One region of the Microbacterium sp. NFH-22A-Y genome, then DNA from elsewhere that is predicted to be linked to it. Evidence: riboswitches for the same ligand, from Rfam matches in the RefSeq annotation. Region 1 holds a riboswitch; the other holds the start of a gene.
The links. Region 1 has a riboswitch for thiamine pyrophosphate ahead of thiM (hydroxyethylthiazole kinase). Riboswitches for the same ligand answer to the same signal wherever they lie in the genome.
Positions count from the first base shown of each region.

Region 1 (7,753 bases):
GGGCCGGTCAGAGCGGCGGCGAAGATCCCCGCCGCCGCGCCCGGATCGGCGGCCGCGCAGATCGCCGAGACCACCGCGACGCCCGCGGCGCCCGCGGCCCGGAGGGCAGGGACGTCGGCCGGCGTCACGCCCCCGATCGCGACGCAGGGCAGTGCGGTCGCGGCGGCGATCCTCGCGAACCCGCCGATGCCGAGCGGCTCGGGGTGATCGGGCTTGGTCGCGGTGGGCCGGATGACCCCCACCCCGAGGTAGTCGAGGGTGCCGGCGGGCATCTCGGCCGCGTCGGCGAGATGGGCGGGGGTGTTCGCCGTCCAGCCGACCAGCGCGTCGGCGCCGAGCAGGGCACGGGCGGTCTGCGGGGGCACGTCGCTCTGGCCCAGGTGGATGCCGTCGACACGGGCGCCGGCGTCACGGGCCGCGAGCACGACGTCGAGCCGGTCGTCGACGACGAGCGCCGCCCGTGCGGCGACGACATCCGACAGAGCGACCGCCTGTGCGATCAGCTCGCGGGCGGTGGAGGTCTTCGCGCGCAGCTGCACCACGCTCGCCCCGCCGGCCACGGCCGCATCGACGATCTCGCACAGCAGCGGGAACGGGACGCGCTCGTCGGTGACGAGGTGCAGCGAGAGGTCGTGACCGGTGGCCCCGCTCATCGCGCGGGCTCCGCAGACGAGAGACGATCGGGGGTGTCGAGGTCGGCCGGCGCCACGGCGGCCAGAGCGTCGAGGAACGCCACCGCGAACGAGCCCGGCCCGCTGGCCGCGCGCGCCGCCCGTTCCGCCGCGACGGCGTGCACGGCGGAGGCCGCGACCGCCGCCGACAGTGGGTCGCACACGCCCAGGAAGGCCGCCATGGTCGCACCGAGCGCGCATCCGCCTCCCGTCACCCGGGTCAGCAGCGCGTCGCCGCCGTGCACCCGGACCACCCGGGTGCCGTCGGTGATCAGGTCGACCGGCCCCGACACCGCCACCACCCCGCCCGTCCGCCGGGCGAGCGCGACCGCCGCGTCCCCCGCGGCCTCCGGGTCGTCGGTGGCATCCACGCCGCGTCCGCCCGCCCCGAGGCCGGCGAGTGCGAGGATCTCCGACGCATTGCCGCGCACGATCGCGGGTCGGCGCTCGACGAGCTCGGCGGCGAGGGCCGTCCGCACCGGGAGCACGCCGACGGCGACGGGATCGAGCACCCAGCGCTCGGTCGCCGCGACCGCCTCGCGCGCCGCGGTGCGCTGCTCGGCCGTCGGCGTGCCGAGGTTCACGAGCACGCCGTCCGCGATGCCCGCGAACACGCCCGCTTCGCCGGGGATGTCGCACATCGCGGGGGCGGCGCCCAGGGCCAGGAGGGTGTTGGCGGTGAAGTTCGTCACCACCGCGTTGGTGATGCACTGCACCAGCGGATGGGCCGTGCGCACGGCATCCACGGCGTCGGCGGGGGAGAGGTGGGCGCGCGCGCTCATCAGGGGACATCCCTTCGCTCGTACGAACGAGATCAGGTTCGACGGGTGTGATCTCAGCCCATGGTTCGGGCACCCCGTGTCGTTGACCAGGAATGTAGCAGGGCGTCGCCGCGGGCGCGAACCCGCCGTCGGCGGCTCAGACCGGAGCGGCCGCGAGGTCGGCCACGATCGCGCGCACCGCGTCGCGGCCGGCGCGGTTCGCGCCCACCGTCGACTGCGACGGCCCGTAGCCGATGAGGAACAGCCGCTGCTCGTCCACGGCGCGACCGTTCGCCACGCGGACACCGCCGAGCGCGGTCCGCAGCCCCAGCGGGGCGAGATGGGCGATGTCGGCGCGGAAGCCGGTGGCCCACAGGATGACGTCGGCGGGCTCGAACGACCCGTCGGGCATCCGTACCCCGTGCTCCTCGATGCGGGTGAACATCGGGTGGCGCACCAGGACGCCGCGCTCCTGCGCACGCCGCGCCCAGGGCGTCCAGTGCTGGCCCGTCACCGAGATCACGCTGCCCGGCGCCTCACCGCGCCGCACCCGCTCCTCCACGCCCGCGATCGCCGCGACGCGGGCCGCGGTGTCGAACTCCGCGGCATCCCACCGCACCTCCTGCCGCGTGACCCAGAAGGTGTCGGCGACCCGGGAGATCTCCTCCAGGAGCTGCACGGCCGAGATGCCGGCGCCCACGACGACGACGCGCTGACCGCGGAACTCGTCGGCCGACACGTAGTCGTGCACGTGCAGCTGGCGGCCCGCGAACTGCTCCTGACCCGGGTAGTGGGGCCAGAACGGCCGTCGCCAGGTGCCCGTGGCGTTGATCACGAACCGCGCGTGCCAGGCTCCGCGATCGGTGTCGACCTCCAGGAGGCCGTGCGGATCGGCGTCGACGCGGCGCACGGCGGTGACGTCCACGGGCCGCTGGACCCTCAGATCGAATCGCCGCTCGTAGTCGGCGAAGTACGCCGGGAGCACGTCGGCGCTCGCCGCGTCGGGGTCGGCCGGGGGAACGGGGGCTCCCGGCAGTTCGTGGATGCCGTTGACGGTCGCCATCCGCAGCGAACGCCACCGATGCTGCCAGGCGCCGCCCGGAGCGGCATCGGCGTCGAGCACGACGAACACGGGGGCGCGTCCGTCGCCCGGTGCCGGGACGAACCCGCGGCGGCGCAGATGGTAGGCCGCCGACAGTCCCGCCTGGCCGGCGCCGATCACGAGGACGTCCACCGTCCGGTCGGGCAGGGCGAGACTCATGCCCATCCCAACGCGGTCCGGCCGCAGATGTTCCCGCCGGGGCGCCCGCCGCGCCGCATGTCGGGGGCACGCCGTAGTCTGTTCTGGTGACCACCGCCCTGTACCGCCGCTACCGTCCGGAGACGTTCGGCGAGATGATCGGGCAGGCGCAGGTGACCGAGCCGCTCATGACCGCCTTGCGCGGCGACCGCGTCGGGCACGCGTATCTGTTCAGCGGCCCGCGCGGCTGCGGCAAGACGACCTCGGCGCGCATCCTCGCCCGCTGCCTGAACTGCGCGGCGGGCCCGACCGACACCCCCTGCGGCGTCTGCGACAGCTGCGTGGAGCTCAGCCGCGGAGGCGGGGGCTCCCTCGACGTGGTCGAGATCGACGCGGCCTCGCACAACGGCGTCGACGACGCCCGCGACCTGCGTGAGCGCGCGATCTTCGCCCCCGCGCGCGACCGGTTCAAGATCTTCATCCTCGACGAGGCGCACATGGTGACGGCGCAGGGGTTCAACGCCCTGCTCAAGCTCGTCGAGGAGCCGCCGGAGCACGTCAAGTTCATCTTCGCGACGACCGAGCCCGAGAAGGTCATCGGCACGATCCGCTCGCGCACCCACCACTACCCGTTCCGCCTCGTCGCGCCCGCCGCGATGCTCGAGTACGTCGAACAGCTGTGCGCACAGGAGGGTGTGCAGACGGAGGCGGGCGTGCTGCCGCTCGTGGTCCGCGCCGGCGGAGGGTCGCCCCGCGACACGCTGTCGCTGCTCGACCAGCTCATCGCCGGATCCGATCCGGTCGACGGCGCCGCCGGTGCGACCGTGCGCTACGAGCGCGCCGTCGCCCTGCTCGGCTACACGCACGGCGCCCTGCTCGACGAGGTCGTCACGGCGTTCTCGGCCCACGACGCGGCCGCCGCCTTCGCGGCCGTCGACCGCGTCGTGCAGACGGGTCAGGACCCGCGTCGATTCGTCGACGACCTGCTCGAGCGTCTGCGCGACCTCATCATCGTCGCGGCCACGGGAGACGGTGCCGGCGCGGTGCTGCGCGGCATCCCGGCCGACGAGCTCGAGCGGATGGGCCGTCAGGCGTCCGCGTTCGGCACCGATCGCCTCTCGCGCATCGCCGATCTCGTCGTCGGAGCCCTCGACGACATGAGCGGTGCGACGTCCCCGCGGCTGCAGCTGGAGCTGCTCGTCGCCCGCGTCCTCGCCCACACCGCCGGATCCGTTCCGGCGGCCCCGGACTCGCCGCCGGTGGCCGTGCCCGCCGCCGCTCCCGTTGCGGAGCCGCCGGCCTCCCACCCGGCTGCGCCGGCCGCCGCGCCGACCCCGCCGGCTGCCGCCGCGCCGGCCGCACCGGCTGCACGGGTCGCGTCGACTCCGCCGGAGGAGCCGCTTCCGCCGGCTGCCGCCGCACCGACTCCGCCGCCGGCCGCCGCTCCCGTGCCGCCGGCAGGTCCCGTCACGCTGCCGCAGGTGCGCGATGCATGGCCCGAGATCCTGCAGCGGCTCGAACCGGTGAGCCGGTCGTCGTGGATGATCGCGACCGACGCCACCCCGATCGCGTTCGCCGACGACGTGCTGACCCTCAGCTTCCGGACGCAGGGCGACGTGGCCGCCTTCAAGAAGCTCGCGGCCGGGAAGGGACCGAGCGAAGACCTGCGCGGAGCGATCCACGCTGTCCTCGGCATCCGGGTCAAGTACGTCGCGCGCTTCGACGCCGACCCGCCGTCCGACGGTGCTCCCGCGGAGCCCTCGCGCCCCGCATCGCCGCCCGCGACCGCGCCCGCTCCCACGGGCGACGCGCGCCCGGGCGGAGGCGGACGGGCGGGCGGCACCGTGGCCTCCGCGGCCGCCGCGCCCGTGACGGAGTGGGCCGTCGCGCCGATCCCGACCGATCCCGGCCCGGTGGCGGCCGCGCCGTCCGCTCCCGTCGCATCCGCCCTGACGGAGGCGCCCGGGCTCGCGGTCGACGACGAGCCCGAGGATGCCGTGGCGGCGCCCGTCCGCACGCTGACGGCGGTCCGCGAGGCGCCGTCCCCGGCAGCGGCCGAGTACACCCTCACCGACGACGACGCTCCGGACGACGACGAGTTCCCGCCGCCCGTCGACGACGCGCCTGTCCCGCCGCGGGCGCCCGTGGCCGTCGAGCGTCCCGCCCCCGTACGCGCCCCCCGCCCCGGCGGGATCGAGCGCGTGGGGGAGGCGGTCGTGCGCCAGGTGCTGGGAGCGACGTTCGTGCGCGAGGAACCGTACACGCCGCCGACGAGGTTCAACTGATCCATGTACGACGGCATCGTCCAAGACCTGATCGACGAGTTCGGCCGCCTTCCGGGCATCGGACCGAAGTCGGCGCAGCGCATCGCGTTCCACATCCTGCAGACGCCGACCTTCGACGTCGCGCGTCTCTCGCAGCTGCTGGGCGAACTGCGCGAACGGGTGCGCTTCTGCGAGATCTGCGGAAACGTCAGCGAGCAGGAGCGTTGTGCCATCTGCCGCGATCCGCGACGAGACCAGACGTTCATCTGCGTCGTCGAGGACGCCAAGGACGTCTCCGCGATCGAACGCACCCGTGAGTTCCGCGGGCTCTATCACGTGCTCGGCGGCGCGATCAGCCCCATCGCGGGCGTCGGGCCCGAAGATCTTCGCATCGCGCAGCTCATGCAGCGCCTCGCGGACGGCACCGTGCAGGAGGTCATCCTCGCCACCAACCCCAACCTGGAGGGGGAGGCGACCGCGACCTACCTCAGCCGGCTGCTGCACACCCTCGAGATCCGTGTGACGCGACTCGCGTCGGGACTGCCGGTCGGCGGCGACCTCGAGTACGCCGACGAGGTCACCCTCGGCCGCGCCTTCGAGGGCCGCCGGAGCATCTGATGTCGCCGGCGGCGTCCGACCGCGCCTGGGCGCTCTAGCCCCGGTCGCGCGCAACCTCTCGTGCGCGAGATCGACCTCCCGCGTTCACCCCGCCGACCCGTCCGCGTCGCCTGCAGCCGACACTCTTCCTTCGCGGCCGAGTGCACGACTTCCGGTGTCGCGAAAGGGAGCATCATGTCCGCGCGTCTTCTCTACGCGCACTTTCCCGCGGCCACGCACCCCTCCGCCCTCGAGTGGATGCGCGTCGTCGCCGAGATCGCGGCGGGCCGGCCCGGCGTGGGACCGTTCCTCACCGGTCAGGACGTCCTGCCGCCGGCGCCCGCGGTCGCATGGCGCCTCGTGAGCGAGAACCGTCGCGAGATCGCCCGCGGATGCCGCCTGTTCGCCGATGAGACGGCGGCGCGGGCCGATCTCGCGGTCGTGCTGCGGGATGCCGCCGCCTTCGAGATCCACACCAACCCGGCGCCGCGGCTGCGCAGCACGGGATGGTTCGTCAGCTCCGGCGGGGCACTGGTCATGATGGGGGCACGCCGCTACGAGAAGAGATCGGCGGCGGAGAGCGCGGCGGTGCTGGCGGTGCGTCTGATGCGCGAGCTCGCCGCGGCGGGCGAACCCGTGCTCGCGCGCCCGGAGCCGACGGATCCGCTCATCCTGCGATGAGCGATGGCCTGATCGCGGACCGGTTCCACCTCCGCCGGCTGCTCGGCAGCGGGGGGACGGCGTCCGTCTTCGAGGCCGACGACGTCGTCGGCGGCGGCGTCGTCGCCCTGAAACTGCTGCACCCGCACCTCGCCGTCGGCCCCGCCGTGTGGGAGGCGTTCTTCGAAGAGGTCCGGGCCGCCCGCGCGATCGCGCATCCGAACCTCGCGGAGGTGTACGACGCCGGGGTGGACGACCGCGACCCGCCGGTCGCCTGGATCGCGATGGAGCGCGTGGACGGCGAGACGCTCGCCGATCACGTCCGCGAGCACGGGCCCCTCGAACCGTGGGCGGCCGTCGCGCTGATGGGCGCCGTGCTCGATGCGCTGCAGGCGGTGCACGACGGCGGGGTGGTGCACCGTGACCTCACCCCCGCCAACATCATGCTCGACCCTCGTCTGAGCGCCGACGCCGGCAACGCGGACGCGTTCGCGCGGAGCGTCCGGCTGCTCGACTTCGGGCTCGCGGACATCCCCGGCCGCACGACCCTCGGCGCCGACGCCCTGCTCAGCGCGGACGACTCCCGCACCGCGGGTGTCGTGGCGAGCGTGCCCTACGCGTCGCCGGAGCAGCTGTCCGGCGCCGCCGTGGGGGAGGCGAGTGATCTCTACCAGGCCGGCGCCACGCTCTGCTTCGCCCTCACCGGGTCGGCGCCGTTCGCCGGCGATGCGCGCGCGGTGGTGCGCGCCCACCTCACCGCTCCGCCGCCCGTGCCCTCCGCACGGCGGCGCGGCATCCCGCGGCCGCTCGACCGCGTCGTGACGACCGCGATGCTCAAACGGCCCGACGACCGGTACGCGGATGCCGCGGCGATGGCCGCCGCCCTCGCCGCCGCCGTCCCCGCGATCGGTGTCACCGCGGACACGCCTCCGGACGAGGCGGGGGAGCAGACGGCGCGGACCCGCGTGTACCGCACCCGTCTCGCGGGCGACCCCGTGACGCCCGCCGCCGCGGCGGGGAGCGCACCGCCACCCGCCGTGACCGCGGCCCGCGGCGCGTGGCGGGCGCCCCTGGTCGCTGCCGTCCTCATCGCCGCGGTGACCGCCGCCGCGGGCCTGTCGGCGATGGCGGCATCCACGAGCGCTCCGCCGGCCGCCTCGCCGACGGCCCCGTCCGCGACCGCGTCGCCGTCCGTCGCCGCGCCGCCGACACCGACGAGCGACGCGGTGGTCCTCGTAGGGGTTCCGCAGCTCGGGGGGCTCGGTCTCGCCGAGGCCACCGCGGCGCTGGAGAGTGCAGGGCTTGCCGTCGGCGACCTCGCGCGCGTCGACGGACCGGCTCCCGCCGACGTCGTGCTGGAGTCGTCGCCGGGGGCGGGGGAGCGTGTGCGGGAGGGCTCGCCCGTGACGCTCCGTCTCGCGTCGGGGAGCAATGCGATCCCTGCGGTGGTGGGGATGACGCTCGCCGACGCCCAGGCCGCCCTCGTGTCCGCGGGGTTCGCGTCGCGGACGGCGGTCGCCGGCGCGGGCCCCTCGGGCGCCGTCTCCGCGTCGATGCCCT
Region 1 covers NZ_JACBGF010000001.1:949,352-957,104, forward strand. Annotated here, with positions in the region: gene thiE (thiamine phosphate synthase) at 1-653, opposite strand, end outside; gene thiM (hydroxyethylthiazole kinase) at 650-1,453, opposite strand; TPP riboswitch at 1,446-1,540, opposite strand; gene L0965_RS04515 (NAD(P)-binding domain-containing protein) at 1,590-2,693, opposite strand; gene L0965_RS04520 (DNA polymerase III subunit gamma and tau) at 2,780-4,957, shown strand; gene recR (recombination mediator RecR) at 4,961-5,554, shown strand; gene L0965_RS04530 (hypothetical protein) at 5,729-6,214, shown strand; gene L0965_RS04535 (serine/threonine protein kinase) at 6,211-7,753, shown strand, end outside.

Region 2 (7,753 bases), 620 kb from region 1:
TGCCGCGCTCGCCGACGTCGACGAAGACCTCGCCGCGCGCGCCCTGGCCTCGCAGCCGCCCGCGCCCCTGTGGGCGGTCCCGTGAGCCGCAGCCGTGCGCAGCGACGCTGGTCGATCGGGGTCGCGATCGACCAGTTCTTCTTCGTCTTCGCGGGACTGGCCGCGATCTGGCTGGCCTACCTCGGCTTCACCGAGAGCCTCACGATCGGGTGGTGGGGCATCGTCGGGTTCATCCTCTTTTGGGTGCTGCTCGCCTACCTGGTCCTCCCGCGCCTGCACCGCATCCTGACGACCGTCTACGTCCCCGACTACTTCATCGGCCGCGCCCGCACGAGCGACGGCCTGCTCGGCGACCCCGTCAACCTCGCCTTCCTCGGCGACGGCGAGCAGATCGAGCAGGCGATGCGCGCGGCGGGCTGGACGAAGGCCGACCCCGTGACGCTGCGGTCGTCGTGGCGCATCGTGACCTCCACGCTCGCGCGCCGCAGCTACCACGAGGCCCCGGTCAGCCCTCTCTTCCTGTTCGGCCGCCAGCAGGACTTCGCCTATCAGCAGGAGGTCGACGGCAACCCCGCCCAGCGTCACCACGTGCGCTTCTGGAAGTGTCCCGACGGATGGCTGCTGCCCGGCGGGCGCCGCGTCGACTGGCTCGCGGCCGGCACCTTCGACACCTCCGTCGGGCTGTCGCTGTTCACGCTGCAGGTGACGCACCGCATCGACGCCGACACCGACGTCGAGCGCGACCACATCGTCGCCACCCTGCGCGCGGGGGAGCCGGCCGTGCACGTCGACCTCATCGCCGACTTCTCGACGGGCTACCACGCCCGCAACGGCGGCGGCGACAGCATCCGCACCGACGGCGACCTGCCCGTCGTCGACGTGCGGGCGGTGACGGCATGAGCGCGGCGGAGGGCGGCCGTCGGCAGCGCCACGAGAAGCGCCCCTCGTACGAGCCCGTCACCCGACTGCTCCAGCCCGTCGCCCACGACCCCGGCATGCGGCGGCCGGCGACCACCGTCGCGGGGGCGGGGCTCGTGCTGCTGAGCGCCCTGGTGGGGATCGTGTCGATGATCGATCTGGCCGTGCACTGGCGTGCCTACGCGGGCGAGCTGGAGCTCGATCTGGACGGGATCGAGGTGACGCCCGACGTGCTCGATGCCTCGCTCCTGCTCGTGCTCGCGGTGTTCGCGATCGGGGCGGCGATCCAGCTCGCGTGCGTGCTGCTGCTCTACCGCGGGAGCAACCTCGCCCGGGTCGCGGTCATGACCGTCGCCACCCTCTCCATCTCGGCCGCCTTCGCGAGCTGGTGGGTGCGCGACCAGGAGATCACGCTCTTCTCGACGCTGCCCGCCCTCGCGCTGGACATCCTGGTTCTGCTCGCCCTGTCCAGCCGCAGCGCCGCCGCCTACGCACGTCGCAACGAGAAGCGCTGAGGGATCCCGTGTTCGACAGTCCGCTCTCCGCGTCCGCCTACGAGGTGCTCGGCGTCGCGCCGGACGTCGCCGAAGACGAGCTGCGCCGGGCGTATCGGCTGCGGCTGCGCCAGACCCACCCCGACACGGGCGGCGATGCGGCGCAGTTCGTGCAGGTGCAGCGGGCCTGGGAGCTCGTCGGCAGCGCCGAGGCGCGGGCGGCGTACGACCGCGGGCACGGCTTCGGCGGGGTCGAGGTCGCCGCCTACGGCCCCGACGCCGCGGCGGACGGCGGGTGGCGGCCGCCGGCCCGCCCGGCCGACACGAGGCCGCGGGCCCGATCGTTCGGACAGCCCGGCGGCTGGCGCCGCGAGCGCTACCTCGACCTGATCCGGGAGTGGGCGGGGCGGGGCACGGCCCTCGCCGACCCCTACGACCCGGCACTCGTGCGGGCGGCGCCCCGCGAGCTCAAACGCCTCCTCGCCGACGCCCTCGCCGAGGAGGCGACCGCGCGCATCGTCGGCGAGCTCGGTATGGGCTACACGGTGTGGCACGACGTCGCCGCCGACCCCCGCGACCCGTCGCTGAAGCTGGACCACATCGTCCTCGGCCCCAGCGGCCTCTACGCCCTGCTCAGCGAGGACTTCGGGGGTCCCGTGCGTCTGCGCCGCGGCGAGCTGATCGGCGACGGCGTGGGCGCGCCGATCGCCGACCTCGTGGCGGGGGTGCGGGCGCTCGCCCGCGCGGCCCGCGTGCGGTTCAGCGGCGCGATCGTGGTGCTCCCCGACGACGACGTCGTCACCGCGATCGAGGAGATCGGCAAGGTGCGCGGACTGCCCGTGGCGGTCGTGGCCCGCTCGGCGCTGTCGACCGTGCTGCGGCGCGGCCTCACCGGCGCACGCGACATCGGCGGAAACGAGCTGTTCGACGTCCGCACCCGCCTGCAGCAGACGGTGCGGTTCGTCTGAGGCCGCGGCGTCGCGTCTAGGGTGAGGGCATGGACCCCGCCGCCTGGACCTTCCTGATCCTCGCTCTCGCGGTCGTGGCCTTCGTCAGCGGTCGCGTGCCGCTCGCCCTCGTGTCGCTGGGGGTCGCCCTGGCGCTGTGGGCGACCGGGGTGCTGACGCTGGGCGAGGCGTTCGCGGGCTTCGGCGATCCCACCGTGCTGTTCATCGCGTCGCTGTTCGTGGTGAGCGAAGCACTGGATGCCACGGGTGTCACGGCCTGGCTGGGACAGCAGGTCGTCACGCGCGCGGGCCGTGGACGCGGACGGCTGACGGCGATCATCGGCCTGCTGGCGGCGGTGCTGACCGCCTTCATCTCGATCAACGGCGCCGTCGCGGCGCTGCTGCCGGTCGTGGTGGTCGTCGCAGTGCGCGCCGGCATCGTCCCCTCCAAGCTGCTGATCCCGCTCGCGTTCGCCGCGAGCGCGGGGTCGCTGCTGACCCTCACCGGAACGCCCGTCAACATCGTCGTCAGCGAGGCGGCGGCCGCCGCCGGCGGTCGGGAGTTCGGCTTCTTCGAGTTCGCGCTCGCCGGCATCCCGCTCGTCCTGCTGACCGTCGCGGTCGTCGCGCTCGGCGGCGGCCGGCTGTTGCCGGAGCGGACGGCGGAGCGGCTGGGCGAGGTGGCGCCGGACCCGCGGGAGCACGCGCAGGCGCTCCGCGCGAGCTACGACGTCGACCTCGACACCGGGTTGCTGTTCAGCGCACGCGAGGGCGTCGCCGAAGTGCTGGTCGCGCCGCGATCGCGACTGATCGGACGTACGGTGTCGGCGGGCATGACGACCCGCGGCGAGGACCTCGTGATCCTCGCCGTCCGCCGCGGTGACGACGAGGGCCCCAACGCGTCGCGGGGCACGGGAGTGGCCGGCGCGCTCGTGCTCCAGGCCGGCGACGCCCTGCTCGTGCAGGGACCCTGGGCCGCGCTGACCCGCTACGCCCAGTCGCCGGACGTGATCGCGGTGACCCCGCCCCAGGATCTGCAGCGTGCCGTGCCGCTCGGCCGCGGCGCCAAGCGCGCGATCGGCGTCCTCGGCGCGATGGTCGTGCTCCTCGCGACGGGGCTCGTGCCGGCGGTGGTCGCCGGACTGCTCGCGGCGGGAGCCCTCGTGCTGCTGCGGGTGCTGACGGTGCCGCAGACCTACCGCGCGATCTCGTGGACGACCGTCATCCTCATCGCGGGGATGATCCCGCTGTCGTCGGCGTTCATCACGACGGGGGCGGCGGACATCGTCGCCGACGCCGTGCTGGGCGTCATCGGCTCGGGCTCGCCGCAGCTCGCCCTACTGGTGCTGTGCGTGCTGACGATGGTGCTGGGTCAGTTCATCTCGAACGTCGCCACGGTGCTCGTCGTGCTCCCGATCGCGGTCGCCATCGCCCAGACGCTCGGCGCCAGCGTGCAGCCGTTCATGATGGCGCTGACGGTGGCCGGCGCCGCCGCGTTCCTCACGCCCGTGGCGACTCCGGCCAACCTGATGGTGATGCAGCCGGGCGGCTACCGGTTCGGCGACTACGGCAAGCTCGGCCTGCCGCTGATGGCGGTGTACCTCCTCGTCGCCGTGGTGTACGTGCCGCTGATCTGGCCGTTCTAGCGCCACCGCGTCGCGGCCCGCGGCTCAGTCGGCCAGACCCCACAGCTGCAGCGGGTGGGTCAGACGCCACCACGCGTCCGGATCGGGGATGTCGGCGGTGAGGTGCACGCCGACGGTCGCCGCGTCCAGCGGTCCCGTCACCCGCACCTCGCCGACGGCCGCGTCGACGGTGCGCGCCGCGCCCAGATCGAGGTCCGTCGTCACGGTGGACGCCGCGCCGTTCCACAGGATCACCGCCGCGTCGGCATCCGTCACAATGTTCGCCGTCGCCCCCCACGCGGTCGAGACGACGCCCGCGAGGGTGCCGGCCGGCAGGGTGCGCGGCGCGGCGACCTCGGCGGCCACGTCGGCCAGCAGGCGCGCCGTCTCCTGGTCGCGGGCCTCGTCGGACGACTGGCCGAGCGCGGTCGCGTAGACGCGCACGGTCACCGCGCCGACGGTGACGTCCTTCGCCGCCAGCAGGTTGTAGAACCCCGCCAGGCTGCCGGTCTTGAGACCGACCACGGCCGGGTCGGCGAGCAGGTCGTTGGTGTTGGTGACCTCGCCGGCCCCGGGAAGCTCGACCGTCCGGGTGCGGACGATCTCCGCCACGACCGGGTGGGCCAGCGCGATCCGCGCGAGCGCGATGAGCGCGGCCGGATCGGCGGCGTTCGCGGGGTCGATCCCGGTGGGCTCGGCCAGGGTGATCCCGGGCAGTCCGTGGCGGTCGAGCCACGCGCGCGCGGCGGCCGAGAAGACCTCGTCGGTCGGCCAGATCGTGCCGGCGAGGCGATCGGTGTAGTTGCCGGCCGAGCCGATGAGGATGCCCTGGAGCATCTGATACTCCGTGAGCGAGCCGCCGACGGGCACGTCGAGGGCGGACTCGTCGTTGGCCAGATAGTCGTAGTAGGTCGAGCGGTCGCGCGAGGTGAACGCGAACTCCCGCCCCTGCTCCCCGACGTTCAGCGGCATCTCGTCCAGGATCATCAGCACCGTCACGAGCTTCGAGATGCTCGCCATCGAGACCGCCGCATCGCTCGAGGCGGCCACCGCGTCGATGCCCCCGACCCCGACGGCGCCGGCCCCCTCCGTCGGCCACGCCACGGCGGTCGCCGGCGAGCCGGGACCGTCCGGGTCGATCGCGCGCACCGTCGGCGTGACGGCCCAGAGCGGCCAGAGCAGGGTCGCCGCGGCGTACGCGCCCGCGACGGCGATGGTGGTGAGGATCGGCGCGATCACCCCCGCCCGCAGGGGCGATCGGCGCGGCCGCCTCGTGAGCAGGTCGGGTGCGGGCGCGGTGTTCGCGACGGCGAGTGTCCCCGTCACGGTCGTGTCGTCGAGCCAGCCGAGCGCCTGACGTCCGTCGCGGCCCCGCACGATGACGATGTCGGTCGGTGCGGTGGACTCGCGCAGCGCGCGTCGCGACGGCGGGGGCGCGTCGTCCGAGGTCACCCGCCCAACGTACCCGGTCGCCGCTATACTCGAGCGCACAACCACGGGAGTCCGGTGAGCCGGGCTGAGAGGAAGCGATCCACGCTTCGACCGTCGAACCTGATCCGGATCATGCCGGCGCAGGGAGGAGAGAAACATGCACGCGTCTGCGTCCCCGTCCACCGTCTCGTCGGATGCCGCGGCATCCCGTTCCGCCGCGCGCACCGGCCGCCTGCGCTGGCGCGTCGTCGACATCGTCGTCGCCAGCGTCATCGGTGTGGCCGCCGGTGTCGTCTTCTGGCTGTGGGGCCAGGCGTGGACGCCGCTGAGCAGCATCCTCGCGTTCGCACCGGGGCTGGAGGGGCTGCTCTCCGGCGGGTGGCTGTTCGCCGGTGTGCTCGGTGGTCTCATCATCCGCAAGCCCGGCGCCGCGCTGTACACCGAGGTCGTCGCCGCGGTGGTGTCGATGGCCGTCGGCACGCAGTGGGGCTTCCTCACGCTGGTCTGGGGCGTCGTGCAGGGCATCGGCGCCGAGCTCGGGTTCGCGCTGTTCGCGTACGCGAACTACCGTCTGATCGCGGCGCTCACCTCGGGCGCCCTCGCCGGCCTCGCCGTGGCCCTTCTCGACACCAACTTCTCCTCGATCGCCGCCTACGAGTTCGGGCCGCGAGTGATCTACTTCGGTGCCGCCGTCGTCTCCGGCATCCTCGTCGCGGGTCTGGTGTCGTGGCTCATCGCCCGTGCCCTGGCCGCCACGGGCGCGCTGGACCGGTTCGCGGCGGGTCGAGAGGCACGTATCGCGGACGCGCCCGACGCGGCGTGAGCCCGGCCTCGCTCGCGGCGCCCGCGGCGGTCAGCGCACGAGGGTGGGGCTGGCGTCACGCCGGCCGTCGGCGCTGGGCCGTGTCGGAGCTCAACCTCGACATCGAGCCGGGCCAGCACGTCCTGCTCCTCGGCGCGAGCGGCTCGGGCAAGTCGACGCTGCTGCGCGGGCTGGCCGGCGTGCTGGGCGATGCGGAGGACGGTGAGGATGCCGGTGCGCTCCTGATCGACGGCCACGCGCCCGCCGCGGTGCGCGGACGGGCGGGCCTGGTGCTCCAGGATCCCGATGCGCAGGTCGTGCTCGCCCGGGTGGGCGACGACGTCGCCTTCGCGTGCGAGAACCTCGGCGTCCCCGCCGACGAGATCTGGCGGCGGGTCGACGAGGCCGTCCGCGCCGTCGGCCTCGACGTGCCGCGCGACCACCCGACCGCCGCCCTCTCCGGCGGACAGAAGCAGCGGCTCGCGCTCGCCGGCGCCCTCGCGATGCGGCCCGGACTGCTGCTGCTGGACGAGCCGACGGCGAACCTCGACCCGGCCGGGGCCGTCGCCGTGCGCGACGCGGTCGTCGAGGCGGCGTCGCGGACGGGCGCCACGCTCGTCGTCGTGGAGCACCGCGTCGCGCTGTGGGCCGAGCACATCGACCGCGTCGTGGTGCTCGGATCCGACGGCGGGGTGCTCGCGGACGGGAGCGCCGAGCGCGTCTTCGGCGCGCACGGCGCGGCCCTGACCGAGGCGGGCGTCTGGGTGCCGGACGTCCCCGTCGTGATCGACCCCCGGCCGCGCACGGGCACGGGGGAGGTCCTGCTGAGCGCCGACGCCGTCGCGGTGGGCCGGCGCCCGTTCGGCGAGCGGATGCCGCGGATCGTCGCGGCCGGCATCGACGCCCGGCTGCGGGCCGGGCGGGCCCTGGCGATCACCGGGGCGAACGGGGCCGGGAAGTCGACGTTCGCGATGACCCTCGCGGGGCTCGTGCCCCCGGCATCCGGGACCGTGCGCGCGAGCGCCTCGCTCGCGGCCGGCACGGGGCGCGGCGACGCGCCCGTGCGCTGGCGCGCCCGCGATCTGCTGACCCGCATCGGCACGGTGTTCCAGGAGCCCGAGCATCAGCTGCTGACCACGCGTGTGCGCGACGAGCTGGCGGTGGGCCCCCGCGCCCTCGGGCTCTCCGCGTCCGAGGTCGCCGCGCGCGTGGAGCCGCTGCTCGAACGGCTGCGGCTGACCCGTCTCGCCGAGGTGAACCCGTTCACGCTCTCCGGCGGCGAGAAGCGGCGGCTCACGGTGGCCGCGACCCTCGCGAGCAGACCCCGCGTGCTGCTGCTGGACGAGCCCACCTACGGACAGGACGCCCGCACGTGGCGCGAGCTCGCCGACCTCGTCGACGAGCTGAGGGCGGCCGGCTCGGCGATCGCGTTCGTCTCCCACGACCCCGCGCTCGTGTCCGCGCTCGCCGACGAGACCCTGACCGTCGCCCGCCTCGGGAGCGGCGCATGAGCCTGTTCTCGCTCGACGTGGCGCG
Region 2 covers NZ_JACBGF010000001.1:328,404-336,156, forward strand. Annotated here, with positions in the region: gene L0965_RS01520 (enoyl-CoA hydratase/isomerase family protein) at 1-85, shown strand, start outside; gene L0965_RS01525 (LssY C-terminal domain-containing protein) at 82-900, shown strand; gene L0965_RS01530 (hypothetical protein) at 897-1,433, shown strand; gene L0965_RS01535 (nuclease-related domain-containing protein) at 1,442-2,380, shown strand; gene L0965_RS01540 (SLC13 family permease) at 2,410-4,005, shown strand; gene L0965_RS01545 (D-alanyl-D-alanine carboxypeptidase) at 4,030-5,436, opposite strand; TPP riboswitch at 5,470-5,579, shown strand; gene L0965_RS01550 (ECF transporter S component) at 5,573-6,238, shown strand; gene L0965_RS01555 (ABC transporter ATP-binding protein) at 6,319-7,728, shown strand; gene L0965_RS01560 (energy-coupling factor transporter transmembrane protein EcfT) at 7,725-7,753, shown strand, end outside.
Region 2: another riboswitch for thiamine pyrophosphate. It lies ahead of L0965_RS01550 (ECF transporter S component); the one in region 1 lies ahead of thiM (hydroxyethylthiazole kinase).